Regions from separate parts of the Solibacillus sp. FSL K6-4121 genome, predicted to be linked through region 1. Evidence: a T-box and tRNA genes for the amino acid it is inferred to sense, from the RefSeq annotation. Region 1 holds a T-box; the other holds one or more tRNA genes.

Region 1 (3,388 bases):
AAATTTATGGAGAAGTAGTTGGCTACGGTTCGACAGGAGATGCCCATCATATTACAGCACCAGCTCCAAATGGTGAAGGGGCTGCGCGAGCAATGAAAATGGCGTTGGATGATGCGAATGTCTCTCCAGAGCAAGTAGGATACATTAATGCACACGGTACGAGTACACCGTACAACGATTTATTTGAAACACAAGCAGTGAAAACGGTATTTGGCGATCATGCATACAAGCTGGCAATGAGTTCGACAAAAAGTATGACTGGTCACTTATTAGGAGCAGCAGGTGGTATTGAAGCGATTTTCACAGTACTTGCCTTAAAAGAGGGGATTTTACCTCCGACGATGAATTTACATGAACCTGATCCGGAATGTGACTTGGACTATGTTGCAAATGCAGCAAGAAAAGCTGATGTGGAATATGGACTGAGCAATTCATTAGGTTTCGGTGGGCATAACGCTTGTTTATTGTTTAAAAAATACACAGAGCAATAGGAAATATAAAAAACGAACGGACCAATTCTATCGTCCGTTCGTTTTTCGTATAGTTGTACAAAGGATGGTGTTTTGACACGTTTCGTACTATTTCTATTTTTTTATGGGCTTTGTGTAATGTCGATTAGTAATATGATTTTATACTTAAATTATCGGACATTGGGCTATTCATGGCATGCAGTAATGCTGTACATCCTTCATGGTGCAGAACTGTATTTGCTTGTAATAGCGGTAATCGGAATGGTTAGCGTCGTTTACGGCCTAATCCCATCGCGTTCTCCATTTTCTTAAGCGTTTTGGCTGCGATAGCATCCGCTTTAGCAGCTCCTTCATCTAAAATAAGATCAAGTTCTGGAGAGTCGATTAATGCATAATAGCGCTCTTGTATAGGTGCAATATGGTCGATAACCGCTTTTGCCACACCTGCTTTAAAATCGCCGTAGCCTTTGCCTTCGTATTTTTCTTCTAAATCCTTAATTGAAACTCCTGATAATGCAGATTCAATAATGAGCAAATTGGATACGCCTGGCTTATTTTCAACATCAAATTTCACAATTCCCTCAGAATCTGTTACTGCAGATTTGATTTTCTTTTCAATCTCTTTAGGTGTATCCAAAAGTCGAATTGTTGCTTTCGTATTTGTATCCGATTTTGACATTTTTTTCGTCGGCTCCTGCAATGATTTGATACGGGCACCTTCTTTTGGTAATTGAATATCAGGAATCGTTAAAACATCATTGTAACGCTTATTAAAACGTTCCGCTAAATCGCGAGTAAGCTCGATATGTTGCTTTTGGTCTTCACCTACTGGCACGATGTCTGTATTGTAAAGAAGAATATCGGCAGCCATTAACGGCGGGTATGTTAAAAGTGCAGCAGAAACGGATTCTTTTCCAGTTGATTTATCTTTGAACTGTGTCATGCGCTCTAATTCACCGATTGAAGCGACACATTGCAGCATCCATCCTGCCTGTGCGTGCGCAGGTACTTCGGATTGGATAAATAAAATGGATTTTTCAGGATCAATGCCACATGCAATGTACATTGCTGCCAATGATCGGATATTTTTGCGCAATTCCAATCGATCTTGTGGAACGGTAATGGCATGTTGGTCGACGATGCAGTAAATAGCATTATTGTCGTCCTGTAAAGCAGGGAATTGTTTAATTGCACCGATGTAGTTTCCTAAAGTAATTGTTCCGGTTGGCTGTACGCCTGAAAAGATGGTTTTCATTGGGGGATTCCTCCTTAAAATGGGTAAATAAGATTTTCTCCAAAATTACTTGAAGTATTTTTAGACAAAAAAACATCATGCGTCCTCTATTAAGTAAATAATAGAAGGGACGAATGATGTTAAAATCCGCGGTACCACCCAGCTTGCCACAATTGGCCACTCTTCTTCGTAACGTGAAGGGAACGAGCTAAACTAATGAAACCTACATGTAAGTTCGTTCATCAAGCTAACTCGGAAGTCCATTCCATTTAATGAATGATCTGTTTGCACCAACCACAGATTCTCTAGGCATTCGCTTTAAATGTACTACTCTTCGTCATCGTTTTTTCATAATCTTGAAAGTGATTATATCGTAAATATTGAAAAGAAAGCAATTGTTTTATTTGAAAGAAATAGGAATAAAAATGCATTGTAGTGGAAATAGTAGTAAAATAACAAGCTGATTATTTGAAACAACAAATCTTCGCTCAGTTTAGTTCTCAATTAAATTTGAATAAATGAGAAAAAACATTCTGTCTTTTAAGTTTAAATCTATTAGCATAAGGGTACAAAAATGTTGTAGCACAAAAATAAAGAAAGTGCGCTTAATAGAGAAAAACATGTAATAAAAATTATTACGGTAGTTGAATTATTTGTTGACAATGTGTATTCAAACATGGCGTATTCATGTATAATAAGAACAGAATCTTAAATTAAATTAATTCTAAACTAAGTATTATATATTTACGCTTCCATATGAAATGAAGCTGCATATATCAGTTAAATTGAAATCAATTAGAGAGGAGTGAGACAATGTTAGTAACATTATTTACTTCACCAAGTTGTACTTCATGTCGAAAAGCAAAAGCATGGTTAGAGGAACATGATATCCCATATACAGAGCGCAATATTTTTTCGGAGCCACTTACAATTAGTGAGATTAAGGAAATTTTACGAATGACAGAAGATGGTACCGATGAAATTATTTCAACGCGATCGAAAATTTTCCAAAAATTGAATGTAGATGTTGAAACATTGCCATTGCAAAGATTATACGAGTTAATTCAGGAATACCCAGGTCTTTTACGCCGACCGATTATATTGGATGAAAAACGTCTACAAGTCGGCTATAACGAAGATGAAATCCGTCGATTCCTACCTCGTAAAGTACGTGCTTACCAGCTTCAGGAAGCGCAACGCATGGTTAACTAAATAAAAGACACTCATGATGCTACGGTTGCCTAGGGTGCAATTGTGGCATCTTTTTTTTATTTCAGATCATATTAATAATGAATTCTTTAATACTTGATTTAAACTGATGGGTACAATACAATTTCAATTATTCAAATAATTTATGCTGAATAATGTTTTTTCTTTTCATTTTTATCCAATCCATCATACAATAGAGTTATAGATACTTCCCATTTTTTAAGTATCTTAGTTCCGATGCAATAGAACGCCTTATTGTATACATTTTGGAATATAAGTGACGTTCTATACAATGACTGTGAAGGGAGTTGAGGTCTAATGGACATCGAACGCATTAATGAAAATACGTTAAAACTATTTATTACGTATAGTGATATCGAAGACCGTGGTTATACGCGTGAAGAAATTTGGTACAATCGCGCTAAGGGAGAAGAGCTCTTTTGGGATATCATTGGCGAAGTAAATACAGATGATT
Region 2 (3,388 bases), 1.3 Mb from region 1:
AACTACCATTAATGCATCAGGAAACTTGCCTGAAAACATATGAGATCCATTAATCAAAATACCTATTAAAAGCATAAAGATACCGATAAACAAATAGAATGACCTGTTTCCAGTGACCATTATTGATTGTCCTCCTCATAAATAAATATATCCTCAATGTGACAATTAAACTGACGGGCTAACTTAAATGCCAATGTAATGGAAGGGTTATAACGTCCCTTTTCCAAAGAAATAATGGTTTGCCTAGAAACTTTTAAATTTTCAGCTAAACCATCCTGTGATAAACCGTACCGTGTACGTAAATCCTTAATATTATTTTTCATTTTTACCTACCTAACGTAAAGTATATTTTACGTAAAGCTAACTTTACATCTAGTATACAGTAAAAGTGAATAATTGTAAGCACAAGAACCAATTCTTCTAATTTTTATTGTTAGTTCTAAATAAATTATAAATTAATATAACCCTTAAATATTTTAGAGCTATAACGAACGAAAACACCCTCAAATCCTGTTTCAAGGATTTGAGGGTGTTTTAATAGTTGTTCTAACTTGAACAAAATGATACCGATAGCCGGGGTCGAACCGGCACTCCAGAAGGAACCGGATTTTGAGTCCGGCGCGTCTGCCAATTCCGCCATATCGGCAAAATAAAAAAGGGTAAAAAAAAACCGGAATTACCGATTAATTAAATATGGAGGCGGCAACCGGATTTGAACCGGTGATAAAGGTGTTGCAGACCTGTGCCTTACCACTTGGCTATGCCGCCATATTGGAGCGGAAGACGAGGTTCGAACTCGCGACCCCCACCTTGGCAAGGTGGTGTTCTACCACTGAACTACTTCCGCAAAAAAAAAATGGCTGGGGAACCTGGATTCGAACCAGGGCATGACGGAATCAAAATCCGTTGCCTTACCGCTTGGCTATACCCCAAAGCTTTTAATATAATGGGGCGACTGATGGGAATCGAACCCACGAATGCCTGAACCACAATCAGGTGCGTTAACCACTTCGCCACAACCGCCACTATATTATAATTTTAACTCTTAAACCTAAATAAAAATGGGGCGACTGATGGGAATCGAACCCACGAATGCCTGAACCACAATCAGGTGCGTTAACCACTTCGCCACAACCGCCACTATGTTATTTTTAAGTTTTTGAATTAATTGGCAGGGGCAGTAGGAATCGAACCCACACTGACGGTTTTGGAGACCGTAGTTCTACCTTTAAACTATGCCCCTATTAAAAGGATGGTGGAGGGGGACGGATTCGAACCGCCGAACCCTAAGGAGCGGATTTACAGTCCGCCGCGTTTAGCCACTTCGCTACCCCTCCAGGTAATGGTGCCGGCGAAAGGAGTCGAACCCTCGACCTACTGATTACAAGTCAGTTGCTCTACCAACTGAGCTACACCGGCAAAAATATGGTGGGTTTGGACGGAATCGAACCGCCGACACTTAGAGCTTCAATCTAATGCTCTACCAACTGAGCTACAAACCCATATTATATGTAGTATTTTAAAAATGGCGGTCCCGACCGGGATCGAACCGGCGATCTCCTGCGTGACAGGCAGGCATGTTAACCGCTACACCACGGGACCATTTGGTTGCGGGGACAGGACTTGAACCTGTGACCTTCGGGTTATGAGCCCGACGAGCTACCACTGCTCCACCCCGCGACAATACTATATGATTTAATTTGAATGGTGGAGGATGACGGGCTCGAACCGCCGACCCCCTGCTTGTAAGGCAGGTGCTCTCCCAGCTGAGCTAATCCTCCATGCTGGATATTGATGAAATGAATGGTGACCCGTACGGGATTCGAACCCGTGTTACCGCCGTGAAAGGGCGGTGTCTTAACCACTTGACCAACGGGCCATTTTAATAAATGGCTGGCGGAGAGTAAGGGATTTGAACCCTTGATGCAGGGTTACCCGCATACACGATTTCCAATCGTGCTCCTTCGGCCACTCGGACAACTCTCCAAGAGTTAATGGCTCCGAAGGCAGGACTCGAACCTGCGACCTGCCGGTTAACAGCCGGATGCTCTACCAACTGAGCTACTTCGGAATATTTCTATACAGCCTAGCGACGTCCTACTCTCACAGGGGGAAGCCCCCAACTACCATCGGCGCTAAAGAGCTTAACTTCCGTGTTCGGTATGGGAACGGGTGTGACCTCTTTGCCATCATCACTAGACTATTTTTCCAGAAAGACCTTATTTATTATACCACACTTTCCTTATTTGGCAAGTGTTTTTTATAATAAATTCATTCTTTCAAAACTGGATAAACGTTTCATTGAGTTGTGCAATAAAATGTGGTTAAGTCCTCGACCGATTAGTATTCGTCAGCTGCATGCGTCACCGCACTTCCACCTCGAACCTATCTACCTGATCGTCTTTCAGGGGTCTTACTTACTTGCGTAATGGGAAATCTCATCTTGAGGGGGGCTTCATGCTTAGATGCTTTCAGCACTTATCCCGTCCACACATAGCTACCCAGCGATGCCTTTGGCAAGACAACTGGTACACCAGCGGTGTGTCCATCCCGGTCCTCTCGTACTAAGGACAGCTCCTCTCAAATTTCCTACGCCCACGACGGATAGGGACCGAACTGTCTCACGACGTTCTGAACCCAGCTCGCGTACCGCTTTAATGGGCGAACAGCCCAACCCTTGGGACCGACTACAGCCCCAGGATGCGATGAGCCGACATCGAGGTGCCAAACCTCCCCGTCGATGTGGACTCTTGGGGGAGATAAGCCTGTTATCCCCGGGGTAGCTTTTATCCGTTGAGCGATGGCCCTTCCATGCGGAACCACCGGATCACTAAGCCCGTCTTTCGACCCTGCTCGACTTGTAGGTCTCGCAGTCAAGCTCCCTTATGCCTTTACACTCTTCGAATGATTTCCAACCATTCTGAGGGAACCTTTGGGCGCCTCCGTTACTCTTTAGGAGGCGACCGCCCCAGTCAAACTGTCCGCCTGACACTGTCTCCTACCCCGCTAAGGGGCATGGGTTAGAAGTTCAATACAACCAGGGTAGTATCCCACCGACGCCTCCTCCGAAGCTGGCGCTCCGGGATCTCTGGCTCCTACCTATCCTGTACAAGTTGTACCAAAATTCAATATCAGGCTACAGTAAAGCTCCACGGGGTCTTTCCGTCCTGTCGCGGGTAACCTGCATCTTCACAGGTACTATAATTTCACCGAGTCTCTCGTTGAGACAGTGCCCAGATCGTTACGCCTTTCGTGCGGGTCGGAACTTACCCGACAAGGAATTTCGCTACCTTAGGACCGTTATAGTTACGGCCGCCGTTTACTGGGGCTTCAATTCACAGCTTCGCTTGCGCTAACCGCTCCTCTTAACCTTCCAGCACCGGGCAGG

Evidence for each region. The T-box of region 1 lies ahead of trpS (tryptophan--tRNA ligase). A T-box ahead of a tRNA ligase gene usually reads a tRNA of that ligase, here a tRNA-Trp.
Region 2: it encodes a tRNA-Trp, which carries the amino acid that the T-box ahead of trpS (tryptophan--tRNA ligase) is inferred to sense. The anticodon was not compared.

What each region holds. Positions count from the first base shown of each region.
Region 1 is NZ_JBBOCS010000001.1:1,588,795-1,592,182, forward strand. Features, by position in the region: gene fabF (beta-ketoacyl-ACP synthase II) at 1-491, shown strand, start outside; gene trpS (tryptophan--tRNA ligase) at 736-1,725, opposite strand; T-box leader at 1,828-2,054, opposite strand; gene spxA (transcriptional regulator SpxA) at 2,518-2,916, shown strand; gene mecA (adaptor protein MecA) at 3,232-3,388, shown strand, end outside.
Region 2 is NZ_JBBOCS010000001.1:271,782-275,169, forward strand. Features, by position in the region: gene MHH95_RS01445 (hypothetical protein) at 1-120, opposite strand, end outside; gene MHH95_RS01450 (helix-turn-helix transcriptional regulator) at 120-323, opposite strand; tRNA gene MHH95_RS01455 (tRNA-Leu) at 565-646, opposite strand; tRNA gene MHH95_RS01460 (tRNA-Cys) at 695-768, opposite strand; tRNA gene MHH95_RS01465 (tRNA-Gly) at 773-847, opposite strand; tRNA gene MHH95_RS01470 (tRNA-Gln) at 858-932, opposite strand; tRNA gene MHH95_RS01475 (tRNA-His) at 948-1,023, opposite strand; tRNA gene MHH95_RS01480 (tRNA-His) at 1,063-1,138, opposite strand; tRNA gene MHH95_RS01485 (tRNA-Trp) at 1,170-1,243, opposite strand; tRNA gene MHH95_RS01490 (tRNA-Tyr) at 1,254-1,337, opposite strand; tRNA gene MHH95_RS01495 (tRNA-Thr) at 1,344-1,419, opposite strand; tRNA gene MHH95_RS01500 (tRNA-Phe) at 1,427-1,502, opposite strand; tRNA gene MHH95_RS01505 (tRNA-Asp) at 1,527-1,602, opposite strand; tRNA gene MHH95_RS01510 (tRNA-Met) at 1,606-1,680, opposite strand; tRNA gene MHH95_RS01515 (tRNA-Val) at 1,706-1,781, opposite strand; tRNA gene MHH95_RS01520 (tRNA-Glu) at 1,805-1,879, opposite strand; tRNA gene MHH95_RS01525 (tRNA-Ser) at 1,895-1,986, opposite strand; tRNA gene MHH95_RS01530 (tRNA-Asn) at 1,996-2,071, opposite strand; rRNA gene rrf (5S ribosomal RNA) at 2,085-2,200, opposite strand; rRNA gene MHH95_RS01540 (23S ribosomal RNA) at 2,321-3,388, opposite strand, start outside.